Regions from separate parts of the Enterobacter sp. I4 genome, predicted to be linked through region 1. Evidence: predicted binding sites of a transcription regulator. Region 1 holds the regulator's gene; the other holds the start of a gene.
What was found. The regulator PurR, encoded in region 1, represses purine synthesis genes. The targets are predictions, from matches to a motif close to CANGCAAACGTTTGCNTG.
Positions count from the first base shown of each region.

Region 1 (11,937 bases):
AATCATAATCAGAATGGAGACAATCCCGGCCAGCCAGAAGCCCTGGCGAACCTGATGGGCCACGCGCTCGCGTCGGCCAGAGCCGTTGAGCTGCGCAATAACTGGCGTCAGCGCCAGCAGCAGGCCGTGGCCAAACAGAATGGCCGGAAGCCAGATTGAGGTTCCGATCGCCACGGCGGCCATATCGGTGGCGCTGTACCCACCGGCCATCACCGTATCCACAAATCCCATTGCGGTTTGGGCTACCTGCGCGACGATCACCGGTATTGCCAGTGCCAATAACTGACGCGCTTCGATCATATACTTCTGCACGTGAACACCTTTGTATTGTAGTTATTTGAGAGACTAAAAAGGCCGCCGTAACTGGCAGCAAGAAGAAAAAACAGAGGGATGCCAGCTATTGTAGCGGGGTTTAACTAATTATCTAGTGAAAAAAACGTCAGAAATTGCGCATCGCTGGCAACCTGTTTTTTCAACTGTTATTGTGGTGGGATTAAACGGCGTTATCGCCGTCCGGAATGAACAGGAGCTGTAAGCATGTTTACTGGTATTGTGCAGGGCACTGCCAAAGTGGTGTCCATTGATGAAAAACCAAATTTCCGTACTCACGTGGTTGAGCTACCTGAATATATGCTCGACGGCATCGAAACCGGTGCGTCGATTGCGCATAACGGCTGCTGCCTGACGGTAACCGAAATTAACGGTAACCGGATCAGCTTTGATTTAATGAAAGAGACGCTGCGCATTACTAACCTCGGCGAGCTTGTGCCGGGCGATATCGTAAACGTCGAGCGTGCGGCTAAGTTTAGCGACGAGATTGGCGGGCATCTGATGTCGGGCCATATTATGACCACCGCAGAGGTGGCGAAAATTGTCACCTCGGAAAATAACCGTCAAATCTGGTTTAAGGTGCAGGATCCGTCATTAATGAAATACATCCTCTATAAAGGATTTATTGGCATCGATGGGATTAGCCTGACCGTAGGTGAAGTGACGCCAACGCGTTTTTGCGTGCATTTAATTCCTGAAACGCTGCAGCGCACAACGCTCGGAGCAAAAAAGCTGGGGCAGCGCGTGAATATCGAAATTGATCCCCAGACCCAGGCGGTCGTGGATACCGTTGAGCGCGTGCTGGCGGCGAAAGAAGCGGCGATAATAAAGGCCGTGGAAGAAGAATAAAAAATAACCCCGGGTAGCCGGGGTTATTTTTTTAGCGGGCCACCCGCAGGCCGTGCTCAATGCCCCGGCTAAACACCACCTGCCATAGCTGTATATCCCGCGCGCGGAACGCGCCAGCGCAGGCATTCAGGTAATAGCTAAACATTCGTTTGAATCGTTCCGAATAGTTGTCGGCAATTTCAGGCCACGCGGCCTGGAAACGCTCGTGCCACGCCATCAGGGTGGTATCGTAATCTGCGCCAAAGTTATGCCAGTCTTCCACGATGAAATGCGGTTCGCTGGCGTTCGCTATCTGGCGTACGGAGGGTAAACAGCCGTTCGGGAAGATGTATTTATTGATCCAGGGATCCACATTGTTGTCGGTGCGCTTAGAGCCGATGGTATGTAACAGGAAAATACCGTCAGGCTTCAGGTTACGGTCGGCCACCTCAAAATAGGTTTTGTAGTTCTTCGGACCCACGTGCTCGAACATGCCAACGGAAACGATGCGGTCAAACTGCTCGTTCAGGTCACGGTAATCCTGAAGCCGAATATCAACATCCAGGCCCAGGCAGCGCTCCTGCGCCATCTTCTGCTGTTCGGCCGATATCGTGACGCCCACCACGCTGACGCCGTAATGCGTCGCCATAAACCAGGCGAGACCGCCCCAGCCGCAGCCAATGTCCAGCACCCGCATGCCGGGCTGCAGCTGCAGTTTGTCGCAGATCAGCTGTAGTTTATCCTGCTGCGCCTGTTCCAGCGACGTTGCTTTTTTCCAGTATCCGCAGGAGTACTGCATTAACGGGTCGAGCATCCGGCTGAACAGATCGTTACCCAGGTCGTAATGCTCTTTGCCGACGATCCACGCCCGCTTTTTACTTTGCAGATTGAACAGGCGAGCGGAGGCGATACGCAGCGTATCTTTGAAGTGACGAGGGAGCTGATTTTCAAGACCGGCGCGTAATACGCTGGAGAAGAACATATCCAGCCGTTCACACTCCCACCAGCCGTCCATATAGCTTTCGCCCAGCCCTAACGATCCCTCCTGCAAAACGCGTTTAAAAAAATCGGGATGTTTAACCTGGGGATCGGAGGGGGATGAGCCATTAATCGTAATGCCCGCACGTCCCAACAGTTCACTGACGATCCGGGACCAGTTATCGTCCGGAACGCTGACTTCTTCTATACACGATGAACTCATAGCTTCTCCATCACCTTGCTGTGATCAGAACCTTAAAACAGCGTAGACGCTTTTTTTGGTTTGTGAGAAATCTCACGGTAAATGCCCGCGAGGCTAATATCCGACGTAGAACAGAGGAAGGGAGATTTCCCTTGCCGAAAAGCCGTCCATGGTAAAACGGGAGCGCTCCGGCTCCCGTTAACACTTAATATTTATCGTATTTAATCGAACCAAATTTAGTATAGGCCTCTAAATTTGGTGATTCAACAGAAAATTGTTAGCAACCTAATCACTGGTTTTTAACATAATTTCCTGTGCAATCAGGCGTGCGACGTTTCTCTGTGCGCGTCTTGATTCTGCTCACGATGCGCTGATGACTGCATGCGATAGCCCAGACCTGCCAGCGCAACGGTGGCCAGCATGACGCTGGTGGTCGTGAGCAGCGGTGTTGCAATCAGCGCGGAGACCACCAGGCTTGCCAGGAAGCACAGACCCAGCTGCAGGGTATTTTGCAGCGCGGCAGCGCGGCCCGTCGCCTGCGGGAACGGGCGCAGCGCCTGAGCCACAACGATAGGGTAGATGGCACCGTTTGCGATCGCCATGACGCAGAACGGAATCAAAATTTCAGCAAGCCCGGCGCCCGGAATAAAGCCAACGGCCCAGGTCGCGATCACGCTTAACGCGTAGAGCACCAGCAGCCAGGGAAGCATCTGCTGGCCTTCCCATTTTTGCAGCGCGGCGCGACAGCCGTAGCCGCCCACCAGGAAGGCGATGGTCTGCGGAACGTAGCTCAGGCCGATAGCCGCCGGGCTGTAGCCCATGTCATGCAGAATAAACGGCGAACCGGTCAGCCATGCGAAGAAGCTGGCGGAGCAGGCGGCGTAAATCAGCACGTTGCCGCGATAGGCCTTAGCCCGCAGTAAGGAGGTGAAGGTGACCGGCTTCGCGTCCGGATGCGCCTCTTTTTTATGCGCAGGCTTAAGCGCAAACGCGGGCAGCATCAGCACCAGCGTGATGGCGAACAGCGTGGCGAAAATGGCCTGCCAGTCGAAGTGTGCCAGGATCCAGCTGCCCAGCAGCGGGGCGAGCGCCGGCGACAGGCCAACCAGCGGCATAATGGTGGCGAAAATACGGTTAGTGCGCGAGGCCGGATAATAGTCGGTAACCAGCGCCTGCCACGTGACCGCTGCGGCGCAGACCCCGACTGCCTGAATGAAGCGCAGCGCCAGTAGCCAGGCGGCATCGCGAACCCACAGCATGCCCAGACAGCCAACGGCAAATATCGCCAGCCCCAGCAACAGAACGGGCTTACGGCCAAAACGATCCGACAGCGGTCCCCATAGCAGCTGCGCAAAAGCGAAGCCTGCGAGGAACAGGCTCAGGCTGGCGCTGATGGCGGCGGCAGGGGTTTGCAAATCTTCCTGCATCGCGGCGAACGCGGGCAGATACATGTCGGTCGCCAGAAAGCCCAGCACGCTTAAGCCGCCGAGCCAGACTAAAAATCCTTTCCTGGGTTGCACTATTTATTCTCCTGAGGAGGCAGGTGTACGTTGCCGCAGAGTGTAGGGAGTGCAAAGCGGCTTGTGAAACGCTAATATTTGGCGAGTGCATTCAAAAATTTTGCAGGCAGAAAATGTGGTCAGATTATTCCCTTGAAGTGGTCGATGCCGTGGCCCGTAACGGCAGCTTTACCGGTGCCGCGCAGGAGCTGCACCGCGTTCCCTCGGCAATCAGCTATACGGTGCGGCAGCTGGAAGAGTGGCTCGCGGTCCCGCTGTTCGAGCGGCGCCATCGCGACGTTGAACTGACGCCCGCCGGGGCGTGGTTTTTGAAAGAAGGGCGGTCTGTTATCAAAAAAATGCAGATCACCCGCGAGCAGTGCCAGCAGATCGCTAACGGCTGGCGCGGACACCTTTCCATTGCGGTGGATAACATCGTTAAGCCGGAGCGTACCCGGCAGATGATCGTCGATTTTTATCGCCATTTTTCCGACGTTGAGCTGCGCGTTTCGCAGGAAGTGTTCAACGGGGTCTGGGATGCGCTGGCGGACGGCCGGGCAGAGATGGCGATAGGCGCCACGCAGGCCATCCCGGTTGGCGGGCGCTATGCGTTTCGCGACATGGGCATGCTGAGCTGGACTTGCGTCGTGGCGCGCGATCACCCGCTGGCGGCGATGGAGGGGCCGCTGAGTGACGACACGTTACGCAACTGGCCGTCGCTGGTGCTGGAGGATACCTCCCGTTCGCTGCCCAAGCGCATTACCTGGCTGCTGGACAATCAGCGCCGGGTAGTCGCGCCGGACTGGGAGTCGTCAGCCACCTGCCTGAGCGCGGGGCTGTGCGTTGGGATGGTGCCGGTACACGTTGCGCGTCCGCGCATCGACACGGGGGAGTGGGTGGCCCTGACGCTGGAAAATCCCTTCCCGGACGCAGCCTGCTGTCTGACCTGGCAGCAAAATGACGTATCGCCCGCGATGGCCTGGCTGCTGGATTATCTGGGAGACAGCGAAACGCTGAACCGGGAGTGGTTACGGGGACCAGCGTAGCTGGCCCCGAGAAATGATTAACGACGGTAGTCGCGGAACGGGCCGTCCGCAACGGAGCGGCGTTCAATCAGGCGCGGGTGGACTTCAATGGACTGGGACTGTTCACGCTTGTTGACGATCCTGTCCATCAGCATATTGAAGGCCGTTTCACCCAGAGAGTCTTTCGGCTGGTGAATGGTGGTCAGCGCCGGGGTGAAGAAGCGGGCGTTGCGCACGTTATCATAGCCGATCACCGAAATGTCCTGCGGCACGCGCAGGCCCAGCTCGTCCGCCGCACAGAGCGCGCCCATCGCCATGATGTCGCCGCCGCAGAACACCGCGGTAGGGCGATGCTGCTGGGAAACGATCTGCTGCATGGCGCGGTAGCCGGACTCCGGCTCGAAGTCGCCCTGCACGATCCAGTTTTCCGGCACGACGATCATCGCTTCTTCCATCGCCTTCATAAAACCGGCCAGGCGGCCAGCGCCGGTGTTGCGCTCCAGCGGGCCCGGGATCACGCCAATTTCGCGGTGACCGCGTTCCACCAGGTAACGACCCGCCATGTAACCGCCTTCGAAGGCGTTATCAATCACCGAATCGGTGAAATCGGCGCGCGCTTCGCCCCAGTCCATCACCACCATTGGAATGTGGCGATACTCTTCCAGCATGGAAAGGACCGACTCAGGGTATTCAGAACACATCACCAGCAGGCCGTCCACGCGCTTTTGCGCCATCATCGACAGGTAAGCGCGCTGTTTCTCAATGTTGTTCCACGCGTTGCCCAGAATCAGGGTGTAGCCTTTCTGGAAGCAGTTTTTCTCAACGGCTTCGATGATTTCAGCAAAGTAGGCCGCTTCACTGCTGGTAGCCAGCAGGCCAATCGATTTCGTGTGATTAACCTTCAGGCTGCGCGCAACGGCACTCGGCGAGTAGTGCAGTTCTTTGATCGCTGCCCACACGGCATTACGCGTCTCTTCTGCGACGAAACGCGTTTTGTTAATAACATGTGATACGGTTGTAGTGGAAACGTTTGCGCGTTTTGCTACGTCTTTAATTGTTGCCATTAAATGTCACTCCAGACCATATCCTAAGCTCCTGAAAAACTTGAAGGTAAACGTTTGCCTTCTCTCACCCTTATTACGCAATCTTGAGTTGCGACACGCCGGGAAAACGACACAGGACGTCAGGAGGGGGTCAATGGCCGGTACGCTAATAAATTTAGCGTGGAATTTTGTCCTATCTTGATGAAAAGGGGAAGAGGTAAAGTGGATATCCGCTTAAATCCTGGAAGATTTTTGACCTGAACTGTGTAAAAATGAGCAGGCTCACTTTTCGTAGGGTGAATAAAAGGAGAAAAATTGATGAGTACCGATCTTAAGTTTTCGCTGTTTACCACCATTGTTGTTCTTGCTCTTATCGTTGCGGGTGGTTTAACCGCTGCGCTGCACTGATTCAGACGGGGGAGAGCTTTCTCCCTCGCTTTGTGCGATTGTTACCCCTCCGGCAAAAATCTTTTGCCAAAATGTTAACTTCTCATTTTTTGTGATTGATGTCATGCTTTTGACTTCTTAATTCTGTGTCGCGTTATGGCACGGTTTCCGGAGTTCATTCATGAAAATCAATTTTCCACTGCTGGCCCTGGCGATTGGCGCTTTTGGGATTGGCACCACTGAGTTTTCCCCAATGGGGTTATTGCCTGTTATAGCCCGGGGCGTGGACGTCTCAATCCCTGCGGCCGGTATGTTAATCAGCGCCTACGCGGTTGGCGTGATGGTAGGGGCGCCGCTGATGACGCTGCTGCTTTCGCACCGCGCGCGCCGCAATGCGCTGATTTTCCTGATGGCGATTTTCACCCTGGGGAACGTGCTTTCCGCGATTTCACCGGATTACACCACCCTGATGCTCTCACGCATTTTGACCAGCCTTAACCACGGCGCGTTCTTCGGGCTGGGATCGGTTGTGGCCGCCAGCGTGGTGCCAAAACATAAGCAGGCCAGCGCGGTGGCCACTATGTTTATGGGGCTGACCATCGCCAATATCGGCGGCGTGCCCGCAGCCACCTGGCTGGGTGAGACGATCGGCTGGCGTATGTCTTTCCTCGCAACCGCGGCGCTCGGCGTAATTGCGATGGTGGCGCTGTTCTTCTCTCTGCCGAAAGGGAGCGCCGGTGAGCGTCCGGAAGTGCGTAAAGAGCTGGCTGTGCTGATGCGTCCTCAGGTGCTTTCTGCGCTGCTCACCACGGTGCTGGGAGCAGGGGCGATGTTTACGCTCTACACCTATATCTCCCCGGTGCTGCACGATATCACCCACGCGACGCCGGTATTTATTACCGCGATGCTGGTGCTGATTGGCGTGGGCTTCTCCATCGGTAACTATCTTGGCGGGAAGCTGGCGGACCGCTCCGTCAGCGGGACGCTGAAGGGTTTCTTAACCCTGCTGATTGCGATCATGATTGCGATCCCGTGGCTGGCGCGTAACGAAGTGGGTGCCGCAATTGCCATGGTGGTGTGGGGCGCAGCGACTTTTGCCGTGGTACCGCCGCTGCAGATGCGCGTAATGCGCGTCGCGCACGAGGCTCCTGGGCTCTCTTCTTCGGTCAATATCGGTGCGTTTAACCTCGGCAATGCGCTGGGCGCGGCTGCCGGCGGGGCGGTCATTTCCGGGGGGCTGGGCTACAGCTTCGTTCCGGTGATGGGCGCAATCATTGCCGCACTCGGCCTGCTGCTGGTGCTGATGTCCGGTCGCAAACAGCCTGAAGCAGCGTGCACCGCTGAATAAACAAAAACGCAGAAGGGTCTCCCCTTCTGCGTGTCTCTTACGCGGCGAAGTTCTTCGCAACAAACTCCCAGTTAACCAGTGCCCAGAAGTGCTCCAGGTAGTTAGGACGCGCGTTACGGTAATCGATGTAGTAAGCGTGTTCCCACACGTCCACGGTCATCAGCGGCGTTGCGCTGGTGGTGAGCGGGGTGCCTGCATTTGAGGTGGAAACGATAGCCAGTTTTCCATCGGCCTCCTTCACCAGCCAGGTCCAGCCGGAGCCGAAGTTTTTAACCGCGGCGTCGGTAAACTTCGCCTTGAACTCGGCGAAGCTGCCGAATGCGGCGTTAATGGCTTCGGCCAGCTCGCCGGCTGGCTCTCCGCCAGCATTGGGTGCCAGGCAGTGCCAGTAGAACGTATGGTTCCACACCTGAGCGGCGTTGTTGAATACGCCACCGTCTGAGCTGCGCACGATCTCTTCCAGCGTTTTGCCTTCAAAATCGGTGCCCTTGATCAGGTTATTCAGGTTGGTGACATAGGTCTGGTGATGTTTGCCGTAATGGTACTCCAGGGTTTCCGCAGAAATGTGCGGGGCCAGGGCGTCTTTTGCATACGGTAGTGCAGGTAATTCGAACGACATTGCTTCTCTCCTTATAGTTTTATACGTTGCCAATAACCCTACAGACAACATGGACAGAATAGCAAATTGAAAGGGTATGCAAAAGAGGAACTTACCCTGCCACGGATGCGGCAGGGCAGGGTTTAGCGGATGGTTTTCGGCGTCATGACGCGTCGCGCGCCCACGTAGTGGCGCACCCAGTAATCTTCGCTGAGAGAGGTGATCTGAATGTCCCGGCCGCTGCGCGGTGACTGGATGAACTTACCGTTACCCACGTACACGCCAACGTGGTCAGCCGTGCCGCGTCCCTGGGTGCGGAAGAACACCAGGTCGCCGTTTTGCAGTTCGCCACGGTTAACCGGGGCGGCGTCGCGCAGATGGTACATTTCGTTTGCGGTGCGCGGAATGCGGAATTTCACCAGATCCTTATAGGCATAATAAACCAGCCCGCTACAGTCAAAACCGGTGCGCGGGGAGGTGCCGCCCCAGCGGTACGGTTTACCAATTTGCCCCATCAGCTTATTCATCGCCGTTTTTTGCGCCTTCTGCATGCGAACCTTATGCGCGTCGGCCAGCTTCGTCACTTTTGTGCATTTGGTTTTATGGCCTTTGCGCACGATGCATTTTTCGGAAGCGGATCTGGCGGCAGTGCGGGTGGTGTTGCGCGTGCTGGAGCGGAGCGTTTTTGATGTGGTGGAGGCAGTCTTCTTCGTTTTCGCGGTGGATTTCTTTTTAACGGTTTTGCCGGTGGTTTTTTTCTTTTTTTCTGCGTTTTTTGCCAGATGCGTTTTTTGTACGGCAGAGTGTCGCGCCTGTTCAGAGGCGTTCGCCGCTGGCGCAAATGAGAGTGTGGTAAACAGTAAAGCACAGAGCGTCATCGAGATTTTCGTTATCCGCGCCACTGGGCAGTCCCCTGATGAATGCAGGCTATCAATAATACCCGCGTATGATTTACAAAACGTGTCGATTCTAATCCAAAAAATCAGAATAAGTTAATAGCATTTTTCATTCTCAAAAGCTGTTTCGTTAGCAAGTGCAAAAAAATTCATCGTTCTGTAGCAGAATTGTTCGCTCCCTGAGCAAATCCGCGCTGCGGGCAGCGATAAACGACATTAGCAATGCATCTTTACGCGATAGCAGATAAAATAATGAGACGTGACAAAAATGTTATTTTCCGATGTCGGCCTGACCCGCTACAATGTCAGACTGATGCCGTAACAGAAGTTAAAGGAAGCAAGACATGAGCACCACTATTGAAAAAATTCAGCGCCAGATCGCTGAAAACCCAATTCTCCTGTACATGAAAGGTTCTCCGAAGCTGCCAAGCTGCGGCTTCTCCGCACAAGCGGTTCAGGCGCTGTCTGCCTGTGGTGAGCGTTTTGCTTACGTTGATATCCTGCAAAACCCGGACATTCGCGCTGAGCTGCCAAAATACGCAAACTGGCCTACCTTCCCACAGCTGTGGGTTGACGGTGAACTGGTTGGCGGATGCGACATCCTGATTGAAATGTATCAGCGCGGCGAACTGCAGCAGCTGATCAAAGAGACCGCGGCGAAGTATAAAACCGAAGAGCCGGACGCAGAATAAGTTTTCTGCGCGGACAAAAAAGCGACCTCAGGAGGTCGCTTTTTTTATGCCTGCTCTTCGCTGTCGCCCATCGGCAGGGGCCAGCCGCCCAGACGCTTCCAGCGGTTGACGATCTCGCAGAACAGCTCCGCCGTACGCTCGGTGTCGTATAACGCGGAATGCGCCTGGGTGCCGTCAAACGCAATACCCGCCGTGATGCAGGCTTTGGACAGCACGGTTTGGCCCAGCGCCAGGCCGCTCAGCGCGGCGGTGTCGAACGTGACGAACGGATGGAATGGGTTACGCTTCAGCGAGGCGCGTTCCGCAGCGGCCATCGTGAAGCTGTGATCGAACGTGGCGTTGTGGGCGACCATAATGGCGCGGCTACAGTCACTCTCTTTCATGCCCTTGCGCACCATTTTGAAAATGGCGTGAAGCGCCTCGTATTCACTTACCGCCCCGCGCAGCGGGTTTGTCGGATCGATACCGTTAAAGGCCAGCGCCTCCGGCTGTAGGTTTGCCCCTTCAAAGGGTTCAACGTGGAAATGCAGCGTGGTGTCCGGTACAAGCCAGCCCTGTTCATCCATCTTCAGCGTGATGGCGGCAATCTCAAGCAGCGCATCGGTTTTAGCGTTAAATCCGGCTGTTTCAACATCAATGACAACGGGATAAAAACCACGAAAACGGTCGCACAGACCGGTAAATTGAGCATTATCGGACATCAGGGTCTCTTACAAGGGGAAAAAAGCAGTGCGTATTATGGCAAATTTTGAGAGGCGATGCAGCAAAACAACGGGCGCATAGTGCGCCCTGCGGGATCAGTTGCCCAGACCACGACCAGCGTCTTTGGCTTCGATCAGTTCGATTTTGTAACCGTCCGGATCTTCAACAAAGGCAATCACGGTGGTGCCGCCTTTAACCGGGCCCGCTTCACGGGTGACGTTACCGCCGCTGCTGCGGATGCGTTCGCAGGCTTCGGCCGCGTTATCCACTTCCAGCGCAATATGGCCGTAAGCCGTACCCAGCTCGTAGCTGTCTACGCCCCAGTTGTACGTCAGCTCAATGACGGCTTCATCAGACTCCGGACCGTAACCCACGAACGCCAGGGAGTATTTATATTCCGGGTTTTCGCTGGTGCGCAGCAGCTTCATGCCCAGAACGTTAGTGTAAAAATCGATGGAACGTTGCAGGTCGCCAACGCGCAGCATGGTGTGAAGTAGGCGCATAATTTCCTCAGTTTGGATTATCTTTTTGAACAGAAACGATGTTTTAGTATAGCGGCGAAATGTCGCCGCTATCAATGTGCAATGCGGGATTAGAGAGAAGGGTAGTCGGTGTAGCCTTCCGCGCCGCCGCCGTAGAAACTTTCAGGGCGCTGCGGGTTCAGCTCCGCTTTCTTCTGCAAACGGGCAACCAGATCCGGGTTAGCAATGTAATCGCGGCCAAAGGCTACGGCATCGATCAGACCCTTGCCGATCAGATCTTCAGCTTTCTCCGCCGTGTAGGCACCCGCGCCGATAATCACGCCGTGGAAGCGCTCGCGCACCTTCTGGCGGAAGGCTTCGCTATAAGGCTTGCCGCCAGCCCAGTCCGGCTCGGACATGTGCAGGTAAGCAATGCCGCGTTTTGCCAGCTCTTCAATCAGGTACAGCGCGTCCGCTTCTTCATTCGGGCCGTTGTCGACGTTCTGGAACGTGCCGATCGGCGAAACGCGAATACCAATGCGGTCTGCGCTCCACTCGTTGCAAACAGCATCCACCACTTCAAGCACCAGGCGCGCGCGGTTTTCAACGCTGCCGCCGTACTGGTCGGTACGCTGGTTAGACGATGGTGAGAGGAACTGGTGCAGCAGGTAACCGTGCGCGGAGTGCAGCTCAACCAGATCGAAACCGGCTTCACGGGCATTGGCCACGGCCTGACGGAAATCGTTCACGATGCCCGGGATCTCGTCCAGCTCCAGCGCGCGCGGGGTGGTGGTATCGACGCGGATCGCGTTCCCGTTTTCATCGCGCAGGGAGGTACGGGTATTCGCGTTCAGGGCAGAGGCAGAAACCGGAGCCTGGCCGCCGGGCTGGATGCTGCTGTGCGAGATACGGCCAGTGTGCCACAGCTGTACCGCAATACGGCCCTCT
Region 1 covers NZ_JALBUO010000001.1:2,495,803-2,507,739, reverse strand. Annotated here, with positions in the region: gene mdtK (MdtK family multidrug efflux MATE transporter) at 1-312, opposite strand, end outside; gene MOQ06_RS11875 (riboflavin synthase subunit alpha) at 538-1,179, shown strand; gene cfa (cyclopropane fatty acyl phospholipid synthase) at 1,211-2,359, opposite strand; gene punC (purine nucleoside transporter PunC) at 2,659-3,858, opposite strand; gene punR (DNA-binding transcriptional activator PunR) at 3,972-4,883, shown strand; gene purR (HTH-type transcriptional repressor PurR) at 4,901-5,926, opposite strand; gene MOQ06_RS11850 (YnhF family membrane protein) at 6,224-6,313, shown strand; gene MOQ06_RS11845 (MFS transporter) at 6,474-7,640, shown strand; gene sodB (superoxide dismutase [Fe]) at 7,678-8,259, opposite strand; gene MOQ06_RS11835 (C40 family peptidase) at 8,382-9,140, opposite strand; gene grxD (monothiol glutaredoxin 4) at 9,479-9,826, shown strand; gene rnt (ribonuclease T) at 9,871-10,527, opposite strand; gene gloA (lactoylglutathione lyase) at 10,624-11,031, opposite strand; gene MOQ06_RS11815 (alkene reductase) at 11,121-11,937, opposite strand, start outside.

Region 2 (11,937 bases), 2.4 Mb from region 1:
TCAGGGTCTTGATATAGCTGAAAATGTAGTCCCAGCGACCGCAGTTCAGGCCCACAATGTGGTCGCGCAGCGCGTGAAGGATCTCGTGCATCTGGAATACGGCAGGCAGGGTTTCAATCAGCAGCGTGGCCTTAATGGTGCCGCGCGGCAGGTTGAAGCGGTCTTCTGCGTAGCTGAACACTTCACTCCACCACGCCGCTTCCTGCCAGGACTGGGTTTTCGGCAGATAGAAATAGGGTCCGCTGCCTTTCGCCAGCAGGTTTTTATGGTTGTGGAAGAAGTAGAGCGCAAAGTCGAACAGGCTGCCCGGAATCGCTTCTCCGCGCCACGTGACGTGTTTTTCAGGCAAATGCAGACCGCGTACGCGGCAGACCAGCACTGCCGGATTAGGTTTGAGCTGGTAAATTTTACCGGCTTCATTGGTATAGCTGATGGTACCGTTTACGGCATCGCGCAGGTTGATCTGCCCGTCGATAACTTTCCGCCAGTCCGGCGCGAGGGAGTCTTCGAAGTCCGCCATAAACACTTTGACGTTCGCATTCATGGCGTTGATCACCATCTTACGCTCTACCGGACCGGTGATCTCGACGCGACGATCCTGTAAATCTTCAGGTATACCGCGGATTTTCCATTCACCCTGCCTAATGGAAGCGGTTTCCGAAATAAAACCAGGCAACTTGCCGTTATCGATTTCCTGCTGTTGATGAATGCGTGCCGCCAGCAGCTTGTTGCGCTGCGGGGTAAAGCGGGTCACCAGCTCAGTCAAAAATTCGACGGCTTCTGTCGTTAAAACGTGTTGTTCCTGCTCGCCGTGTGGCTGGGTAAAGGCCAGTTCATCCGCAGTGGTTGCCTGTTGATTCATTACGCTGCTCCTCGTCAAAGATCCAAATTCACGCTCCCGATGCGAGCGAAAGATCGTTGTGTAGTTTTCGCTCAGCAGAATTAAGACTATCTATATTTTCTCCAAAATCAAAAACAATTTCCATTTTAATAAAATATTGTAGATAACCTGTTGATTAACATTGAATTAAAATTTCATTGCTTGTTGAGCGGTATTTCGGAAATAAAAAAGGCACCCGAAGGTGCCTGTTTTGAACAGCTGAAACGCTTTAGGATCGTTTAACGCAGAAGATTACTCCAGCGTCGGATTCATGTGGCGCAGATCGTATGGCGTGATTTGGTAGACGTAATAGTTGAGCCAGTTGGTAAACAGTAAATTGCCATGGCTGCGCCAGGTAGCTCTGGGTTTGTTCTGCGGATCGTTTTTTGGGAAATAGTTGTACGGCACTTCAGGATTAAGGCCCGCTTCGACATCACGGAAATACTCTGACGCGAGGGTGTCCGGATCGTATTCCGGATGGCCAGTCACAAACGCGATGCGCTTGTCCCGGCTGGCAAACAGGTAAGCATCGCCCTCTTCCGTTTCGGCCAGGATCTCCAGATCGGTGTAATCGCGGATCAGCTGCGCCGGGAAATCAGCATAGCGGGAGTGCGGTGCCAGGAAGGAGTCATCGAAACCGCGCGTCAGCAGCGCGTGAGGGTGAATAATGTGGTGTTCATAAACGCCAGAAAGCTTTTCGGTTCGGGTTTGCTTAGGGATGCCGTAGAGAATATTCAACGCGGCCTGGACTGCCCAGCAGACAAATAGTGTGGACGTGACGTGATCTTTTGCCCACTCCAGCACCTGCCTGATCTGCGGCCAGTAGGCAACGTCATTAAATTCTACCAGCCCCAGCGGAGCGCCGGTGACGATCAACCCGTCGAAGTTCTCCTCGCGAATGTCGTCAAAATTACAGTAGAAGTTATTCAGATGCTCAGCAGGCGTATTCCGCGATTCACGCGCGTCAATGCGCAGCAGCTGGATATCAACCTGAAGCGGAGAGTTCGAAAGCAAACGCAGGAACTGGTTCTCCGTTTCGATCTTCTTTGGCATCAGATTAAGAATCAGTACCTTCAGCGGGCGAATTTCCTGACCTGTAGCGCGTGAAGCCGTCATCACAAAGACGTTTTCTTCACGTAAGAAATTGACGGCTGGTAGCTCGTCCTGCACCCGAATCGGCATAACCTTAAATCCTCACAGCATACGTATAAACGTTTAGACATCCAGACAGCTAACGATAACCAGATTTGGCTGGAATGTCGAGTCTGCAAGCGAAAGGTGAGAAAGTTTCAAGGAGGGGATGGTGCGGTCTGAAGGCCTCTTTCACAGGAAGAGAGGAAAGCCCAAAGCAAAAAACCCCGCACCTTACGGTACGGGGTTCTTCTAATTGATGCCTGGCAGTTCCCTACTCTCACATGGGGAGACCCCACACTACCATCGGCGCTACGGCGTTTCACTTCTGAGTTCGGCATGGGGTCAGGTGGGACCACCGCGCTAAAGCCGCCAGGCAAATTCTGTTAATCTGTATCAGGCTGAAAATCTGTCTCTTCGCCAAAACATCTTCGGCGTTGTAAGGTTAAGCCTCACGGTTCATTAGTATCGGTTAGCTCAACGCATCGCTGCGCTTACACACCCGACCTATCAACGTCATAGTCTTTAACGTTCCTTCAGGAGACTTAAAGTCTCAGGGAGAACTCATCTCGGGGCAAGTTTCGTGCTTAGATGCTTTCAGCACTTATCTCTTCCGCATTTAGCTACCGGGCAGTGCCATTGGCATGACAACCCGAACACCAGTGATGCGTCCACTCCGGTCCTCTCGTACTAGGAGCAGCCCCCCTCAATTCTCCAGCGCCCACGGCAGATAGGGACCGAACTGTCTCACGACGTTCTAAACCCAGCTCGCGTACCACTTTAAATGGCGAACAGCCATACCCTTGGGACCTACTTCAGCCCCAGGATGTGATGAGCCGACATCGAGGTGCCAAACACCGCCGTCGATATGAACTCTTGGGCGGTATCAGCCTGTTATCCCCGGAGTACCTTTTATCCGTTGAGCGATGGCCCTTCCATTCAGAACCACCGGATCACTATGACCTGCTTTCGCACCTGCTCGCGCCGTCACGCTCGCAGTCAAGCTGGCTTATGCCATTGCACTAACCTCCTGATGTCCGACCAGGATTAGCCAACCTTCGTGCTCCTCCGTTACTCTTTGGGAGGAGACCGCCCCAGTCAAACTACCCACCAGACACTGTCCGCAACCCGGATCACGGGTCTACGTTAGAACACCAGCCATTAAAGGGTGGTATTTCAAGGGCGGCTCCACGCAGACTGGCGTCCACGCTTCAAAGCCTCCCACCTATCCTACACATCAAGGACCAGTGTTCAGTGTCAAGCTATAGTAAAGGTTCACGGGGTCTTTCCGTCTTGCCGCGGGTACACTGCATCTTCACAGCGAGTTCAATTTCACTGAGTCTCGGGTGGAGACAGCCTGGCCATCATTACGCCATTCGTGCAGGTCGGAACTTACCCGACAAGGAATTTCGCTACCTTAGGACCGTTATAGTTACGGCCGCCGTTTACCGGGGCTTCGATCAAGAGCTTCGCGTTGCCGCTAACCCCATCAATTAACCTTCCGGCACCGGGCAGGCGTCACACCGTATACGTCCACTTTCGTGTTTGCACAGTGCTGTGTTTTTAATAAACAGTTGCAGCCAGCTGGTATCTTCGACTGATTTCAGCTCCACCCGCAGGGGCTTCACCTACATATCAGCGTGCCTTCTCCCGAAGTTACGGCACCATTTTGCCTAGTTCCTTCACCCGAGTTCTCTCAAGCGCCTTGGTATTCTCTACCTGACCACCTGTGTCGGTTTGGGGTACGATTTCGTGTTACCTGATGCTTAGAGGCTTTTCCTGGAAGCAGGGCATTTGTTACTTCAGCACCGTAGTGCCTCGTCGTCACACCTCAGCGTTAAAAGGTACCGGATTTACCTGGAACCTCCGCCTACATGCTTAAACCGGGACAACCGTCGCCCGGCTAACATAGCCTTCTCCGTCCCCCCTTCGCAGTAACACCAAGTACAGGAATATTAACCTGTTTCCCATCGACTACGCCTTTCGGCCTCGCCTTAGGGGTCGACTCACCCTGCCCCGATTAACGTTGGACAGGAACCCTTGGTCTTCCGGCGAGCGGGCTTTTCACCCGCTTTATCGTTACTTATGTCAGCATTCGCACTTCTGATACCTCCAGCATGCCTCACAGCACACCTTCAACGGCTTACAGAACGCTCCCCTACCCAACAACACATAGTGTCGCTGCCGCAGCTTCGGTGCATGGTTTAGCCCCGTTACATCTTCCGCGCAGGCCGACTCGACCAGTGAGCTATTACGCTTTCTTTAAATGATGGCTGCTTCTAAGCCAACATCCTGGCTGTCTGTGCCTTCCCACATCGTTTCCCACTTAACCATGACTTTGGGACCTTAGCTGGCGGTCTGGGTTGTTTCCCTCTTCACGACGGACGTTAGCACCCGCCGTGTGTCTCCCGTGATAACATTCTTCGGTATTCGTAGTTTGCATCGGGTTGGTAAGCCGGGATGGCCCCCTAGCCGAAACAGTGCTCTACCCCCGAAGATGAGTTCACGAGGCGCTACCTAAATAGCTTTCGGGGAGAACCAGCTATCTCCCGGTTTGATTGGCCTTTCACCCCCAGCCACAGGTCATCCGCTAATTTTTCAACATTAGTCGGTTCGGTCCTCCAGTTAGTGTTACCCAACCTTCAACCTGCCCATGGCTAGATCACCGGGTTTCGGGTCTATACCCTGCAACTTAACGCCCAGTTAAGACTCGGTTTCCCTTCGGCTCCCCTATACGGTTAACCTTGCTACAGAATATAAGTCGCTGACCCATTATACAAAAGGTACGCAGTCACCCCATAAAGAGGCTCCCACTGCTTGTACGTACACGGTTTCAGGTTCTTTTTCACTCCCCTCGCCGGGGTTCTTTTCGCCTTTCCCTCACGGTACTGGTTCACTATCGGTCAGTCAGGAGTATTTAGCCTTGGAGGATGGTCCCCCCATATTCAGACAGGATACCACGTGTCCCGCCCTACTCTTCGAGTTCACAGCATGTGTGCTTTCGTGTACGGGACTATCACCCTGTACCGTCGGACTTTCCAGACCGTTCCACTAACACACAAGCTGATTCAGACTCCGGGCTGCTCCCCGTTCGCTCGCCGCTACTGGGGGAATCTCGGTTGATTTCTTTTCCTCGGGGTACTTAGATGTTTCAGTTCCCCCGGTTCGCCTCGTTAGCCTATGTATTCAGCTAACGATAGTGCAACGGATTGCACTGGGTTTCCCCATTCGGACATCGCCGGGTCAAGGGTTCATATCACCTCGCCGGCGCTTTTCGCAGATTAGCACGTCCTTCATCGCCTCTGACTGCCAGGGCATCCACCGTGTACGCTTAGTCGCTTAACCTCACAACCCGAAGATGTTTCACTTCTGATTGCGAAAATTTGAGAGACTCGAACACACATGAGCTGTGTGTCGTTTCAATTTTCAGCTTGATCCAGATTTTTAAAGAGCAAAACTTCTTAATGCACTCGAAAGTACATTCAGAAGTTCATCATTCATCAGACAATCTGTGTGAGCACTGCAAAGGCAGGTTCTTTAAGGTAAGGAGGTGATCCAACCGCAGGTTCCCCTACGGTTACCTTGTTACGACTTCACCCCAGTCATGAATCACAAAGTGGTAAGCGCCCTCCCGAAGGTTAAGCTACCTACTTCTTTTGCAACCCACTCCCATGGTGTGACGGGCGGTGTGTACAAGGCCCGGGAACGTATTCACCGTAGCATTCTGATCTACGATTACTAGCGATTCCGACTTCATGGAGTCGAGTTGCAGACTCCAATCCGGACTACGACGCACTTTATGAGGTCCGCTTGCTCTCGCGAGGTCGCTTCTCTTTGTATGCGCCATTGTAGCACGTGTGTAGCCCTACTCGTAAGGGCCATGATGACTTGACGTCATCCCCACCTTCCTCCAGTTTATCACTGGCAGTCTCCTTTGAGTTCCCGGCCTAACCGCTGGCAACAAAGGATAAGGGTTGCGCTCGTTGCGGGACTTAACCCAACATTTCACAACACGAGCTGACGACAGCCATGCAGCACCTGTCTCAGAGTTCCCGAAGGCACCAAAGCATCTCTGCTAAGTTCTCTGGATGTCAAGAGTAGGTAAGGTTCTTCGCGTTGCATCGAATTAAACCACATGCTCCACCGCTTGTGCGGGCCCCCGTCAATTCATTTGAGTTTTAACCTTGCGGCCGTACTCCCCAGGCGGTCGACTTAACGCGTTAGCTCCGGAAGCCACGCCTCAAGGGCACAACCTCCAAGTCGACATCGTTTACGGCGTGGACTACCAGGGTATCTAATCCTGTTTGCTCCCCACGCTTTCGCACCTGAGCGTCAGTCTTTGTCCAGGGGGCCGCCTTCGCCACCGGTATTCCTCCAGATCTCTACGCATTTCACCGCTACACCTGGAATTCTACCCCCCTCTACAAGACTCTAGCCTGCCAGTTTCGAATGCAGTTCCCAGGTTGAGCCCGGGGATTTCACATCCGACTTGACAGACCGCCTGCGTGCGCTTTACGCCCAGTAATTCCGATTAACGCTTGCACCCTCCGTATTACCGCGGCTGCTGGCACGGAGTTAGCCGGTGCTTCTTCTGCGGGTAACGTCAATCGGCAAGGTTATTAACCTTACCGCCTTCCTCCCCGCTGAAAGTGCTTTACAACCCGAAGGCCTTCTTCACACACGCGGCATGGCTGCATCAGGCTTGCGCCCATTGTGCAATATTCCCCACTGCTGCCTCCCGTAGGAGTCTGGACCGTGTCTCAGTTCCAGTGTGGCTGGTCATCCTCTCAGACCAGCTAGGGATCGTCGCCTAGGTGAGCCGTTACCCCACCTACTAGCTAATCCCATCTGGGCACATCCGATGGCAAGAGGCCCGAAGGTCCCCCTCTTTGGTCTTGCGACGTTATGCGGTATTAGCTACCGTTTCCAGTAGTTATCCCCCTCCATCAGGCAGTTTCCCAGACATTACTCACCCGTCCGCCACTCGTCAGCAAAGCAGCAAGCTGCTTCCTGTTACCGTTCGACTTGCATGTGTTAGGCCTGCCGCCAGCGTTCAATCTGAGCCATGATCAAACTCTTCAATTTAAGTTTGATGCTCGTGAATTAAACTTCGTAATGAATTACGTATGTTCACTCAGAGACTTGGTATTCATTTTTCGTCTTGCGACGTTAAGAATCCATGTCACTTTGAGTGCCCACACAGATTGTCTGATAAATTGTTAAAGAGCAGTTGCAACGCGGCTTTCGCTCACCGTTGCGAGGTGGCGTATATTACGCTTTCCTCTTTCAGAGTCAACCCGTTATTTCAGGATTTTTTCTCTTCAGCCGACCGGGCTGTTTGTGAAGTGATTCACATCCGCCGTGTCGATGGAGGCGCATTATAGGGAGTTCTCCGCAGGCCGCAACCGCTAAATGACAGAAAAATGACTGACTGCTGCATTCCCCAGCAAAACCCCGCCTTATACCCTTTTACGCACAGAGTTATCCACAGCGCTTCGAAAAAGTGAAAATATGCGAGCGTTGCGCAAACGTTTTCGTTAAAATGCTCGCGCCTAACAAGGATGCCCCGTCAGGTGTGTTAGATGAGTTTTTCGCGGGAAAATTCATCTAACGCTCTCTGTAATCGTGAAATCCAGGGGATTTACCATGCAACAACGTCGTCCAGTCCGCCGCGCTCTGCTCAGTGTTTCTGATAAAGCCGGTATCGTCGAATTCGCTCAGGCACTTTCCGCACGTGGTGTGGAGCTGCTTTCTACAGGTGGCACCGCGCGCCTGTTAGCAGATAAAGGTCTGCCGGTAACCGAAGTGTCCGACTACACCGGTTTCCCGGAAATGATGGATGGACGCGTCAAAACCCTGCACCCGAAAGTGCACGGAGGTATTCTTGGCCGTCGCGGTCAGGACGACGGCATTATGGAACAGCATGACATCGCGCCAATCGACATGGTTGTCGTTAACCTCTATCCATTTGCCCAGACCGTAGCCCGCGAAGGCTGCACCCTGGAAGATGCGGTTGAGAATATCGACATCGGCGGTCCGACCATGGTGCGCTCTGCCGCCAAGAACCATAAAGATGTAGCCATTGTGGTGAAGAGCAGCGACTACAACACCATTATTAATGAGATAGACGCCAACGAAGGGTCGCTGACCCTGGCAACGCGTTTCGACCTCGCCATCAAAGCCTTCGAACACACCGCCGCGTACGACAGCATGATTGCCAACTACTTCGGTAGCCTGGTGCCTGCTTACCACGGTGAAAGCAAAGATCCTTCCGGCCGCTTCCCGCGCACGCTGAACCTGAACTTCATTAAGAAACAGGATATGCGTTACGGTGAGAACAGCCACCAGCAGGCTGCCTTCTATATAGAAGAAGAGGTAAAAGAAGCTTCTGTCGCAACCGCTCAGCAGGTTCAGGGCAAAGCGCTCTCCTATAACAACATTGCCGACACCGACGCTGCGCTGGAATGCGTGAAAGAGTTCAGCGAGCCGGCCTGCGTTATCGTCAAGCACGCCAACCCATGCGGCGTTGCCGTGAGCACCTCTATCCTTGACGCTTACGATCGCGCCTACAAAACCGACCCGACCTCCGCGTTTGGCGGCATTATCGCCTTCAACCGCGAGCTGGATGCCGAAACCGCACAGGCCATCATCTCCCGCCAGTTTGTCGAAGTGATCATCGCGCCGTCCGCATCAGAAGAAGCGCTGAAAATCACCGCTGCGAAACAGAACGTGCGCGTGCTGGTTTGCGGCCAGTGGGCAGAACGCGTGCCGGGCCTGGACTTCAAGCGCGTGAACGGTGGCCTGCTGGTTCAGGATCGCGATCTGGGTATGGTGACGGAAGCCGACCTGCGCGTGGTGACCAAACGCCAGCCGACCGAGCAGGAGCTGCGCGACGCGCTGTTCTGCTGGAAGGTGGCGAAGTTCGTGAAATCCAACGCCATTGTCTACGCGAAAGAGAACATGACCATCGGGATAGGTGCAGGCCAGATGAGCCGCGTTTACTCTGCGAAAATTGCCGGTATCAAAGCAGGTGACGAAGGTCTGGAAGTGAAAGGCTCCGCCATGGCCTCTGACGCCTTCTTCCCGTTCCGCGACGGCATCGATGCGGCCGCTGCGGTGGGCATCACCTGCGTGATCCAGCCTGGCGGCTCAATCCGCGACGACGAAGTGATTGCCGCCGCCGACGAACACGGCATCGCGATGATCTTCACCGACATGCGTCACTTCCGCCATTAATTCCCGGAGCAGAAAATGAAAGTATTAGTGATTGGCAACGGCGGGCGCGAGCACGCGCTGGCGTGGAAAGCGGCGCAGTCCCCGCAGGTTGAAACCGTCTTTGTGGCACCGGGTAACGCCGGTACCGCGCTTGAGCCCGCGCTGCAGAACGTCGCCATCGGCGTCACCGATATCCCCGCGCTGCTGAGTTTTGCTCAGCGCGAAAACATCGATCTGACTATTGTTGGTCCGGAAGCGCCGCTGGTGATCGGCGTGGTAGACGCCTTCCGCGCCGCTGGCCTGAAAATCTTTGGCCCAACGGAGGGTGCTGCCCAACTGGAGGGGTCGAAAGCCTTTACCAAAGATTTCCTGGCTCGCCATAACATCCCGACGGCGGAATACCAGAACTTCACAGAGGTGGAGCCCGCTCTGGCTTACCTGCGCGAAAAAGGCGCACCGATTGTCATTAAGGCCGACGGCCTGGCCGCCGGGAAAGGCGTGATCGTGGCGATGACGCTCGAAGAAGCCGAAGCCGCCGTTCACGATATGCTGGCCGGCAACGCCTTTGGCGATGCGGGTCACCGCATCGTGATTGAAGAGTTCCTCGACGGCGAAGAGGCGAGCTTTATCGTGATGGTCGACGGCGAGCACGTTCTGCCGATGGCCACCAGCCAGGATCACAAGCGCGTGGGTAATGGCGATACCGGCCCGAATACCGGCGGAATGGGTGCCTACTCCCCTGCTCCGGTGGTCACTGATGAAGTGCATCAGCGCACCATGGATCGCATTATCTGGCCAACCGTGAAAGGGATGGCGGCAGAAGGCAATACCTACACCGGTTTCCTCTATGCGGGCCTGATGATCGACAAGCAGGGCAATCCGAAGGTTATCGAATTCAACTGCCGCTTTGGCGATCCGGAAACGCAGCCGATCATGCTGCGCATGAAATCTGACCTGGTGGATCTGTGCCTGGCGGCCTGCGACGGCAAGCTGGACGAGAAAACCTCAGAGTGGGACGAGCGTGCATCGCTGGGCGTGGTGATTGCTGCGGGTGGTTATCCTGGCAACTACAACACCGGAGATGAGATCCACGGCCTGCCGCTGGAGGAAATTGACGGTGCGAAGGTGTTCCACGCCGGTACGACGCTGGCTGACGACGATCGCGTCCTGACCAACGGTGGCCGCGTGCTGTGCGCCACCGCGCTGGGTCACACCGTAGCAGAAGCACAAAAACGCGCCTATGCGCTGATGGCGGATATTCGCTGGAACGGCAGCTTCAGCCGTCAGGATATCGGCTATCGGGCGATTGCGCGGGAACAGGGCGAGTAATTTCCCCCTCACCCTAACCCTCTCCCCTCAGGGGAGAGGGAAATCAAATCAGAAACTCTTTTCTGTCGGCTGCCAGGTGCAAAAATCTTCGTTCGCCACCAGCAGCAGCTGTGAACCTTCCGGCGCCTCAAGCCACGCCACGCTCACTTCCATCGATGAATGCCGCTGACGGCGCTGAATATGTTCGGTTGCCCAGGATTCAAGGTCAGGCTTTACCGTCTGCCCTTCGCAGGTGGTCACCGTCCCATCGGTATGCCAGCGCCCCTGGCGCAGCACCACGCGGCCCTGACGCAGCGCATCGCTGGTCTGGCGGATTTGTTCAGCGCGGTAACGGTAGAGGGCGATCTGATCGCTGGAAAGCTGCTGTTTCTGACCGCTGGCTTCATGCTGCATAAAGCTCAGCTCGCCGTGGTCATCGAAACGCACTTTCACGTGTTCGGGGGTCTTGCTGTAGATGTTCAGCTCAATCAGCGTTAGCGCCTCGCCCTGCCAGCGATATTCTGCGGTCGAGGTATTGCCGCTATGCCACGGGCTGAATGCGGAAAGCAGGTGAACTTCATTGCTGGAGTCTTTACGCCAGATCCTTACCGCCCCCTGGTTGTCAGCGTAGCCGCTGGCGGTAAACGGAGGGAGTGAGGCATCGTGGCTACAGGCGGAAAGCAACAGCACGCCTGCCAGCGCGAGCGCGCCACGCCAGAATGACAAAAGGGGCGTTGCCGCCCCTTCGTTAAAACTGTTCACTGCCACGCGTCTTACTTAACTGCGTCTTTCAGTGCTTTACCAGAAACAAATGCCGGCACGTTAGCTGCGGCGATTTTGATTTCTTTACCGGTCTGCGGGTTGCGGCCAGTACGCTCAGCGCGGTGGTTCACTTTGAAGGTACCGAAACCAACCAGTTGTACAGCATCACCTTCTTTCAGAGACTCAGTAATAGCAGCCAGGGTAGATTCCAGAGCAGCTTTAGCCTGCACTTTAGACAGATCAGCCTTGTCCGCAATTACATCAATCAGTTGAGTCTTGTTCATAAGTTATCCTTTCAATGTGTTTATCGCTTGCTAAGCATCGAGTGCGACGAAAATGCCAAAAAAGCACTCTCCTGCATACACGCACCGATAGCCACTTTTTTTCGCCCCCCAAATGTAGACCAGACGGGGGGCGAAAGGGAAGAGTCGAGGAGTGACAAAACAGGCGTTAAATCACGTTTTGTTGTCTCATTGGTTAAAAATTATACCAATATTGCTCTCACCGGCCTCGCGCAGGTCCGCGCGCAGCCCTTTGATCAGCTCAATATCACGCTCTTCACACTCTGCCAGCAGGCGGAAAATCTCCCACTGAATGTCCCATTCTTGTTCCACCGCCGGGTTAGCACGCAGCTCATCGTC
Region 2 covers NZ_JALBUO010000001.1:93,358-105,294, reverse strand. Annotated here, with positions in the region: gene aceB (malate synthase A) at 1-862, opposite strand, end outside; gene metA (homoserine O-succinyltransferase) at 1,133-2,062, opposite strand; rRNA gene rrf (5S ribosomal RNA) at 2,273-2,388, opposite strand; rRNA gene MOQ06_RS00505 (23S ribosomal RNA) at 2,453-5,356, opposite strand; rRNA gene MOQ06_RS00500 (16S ribosomal RNA) at 5,555-7,096, opposite strand; gene purH (bifunctional phosphoribosylaminoimidazolecarboxamide formyltransferase/IMP cyclohydrolase) at 7,658-9,247, shown strand; gene purD (phosphoribosylamine--glycine ligase) at 9,263-10,555, shown strand; gene MOQ06_RS00485 (DUF1481 domain-containing protein) at 10,604-11,296, opposite strand; gene hupA (nucleoid-associated protein HU-alpha) at 11,308-11,580, opposite strand; gene MOQ06_RS00475 (YjaG family protein) at 11,767-11,937, opposite strand, start outside.
Region 2: purH (bifunctional phosphoribosylaminoimidazolecarboxamide formyltransferase/IMP cyclohydrolase) is a predicted target of PurR. The motif match lies at 7,533-7,550, and genes of this name have one in related genera.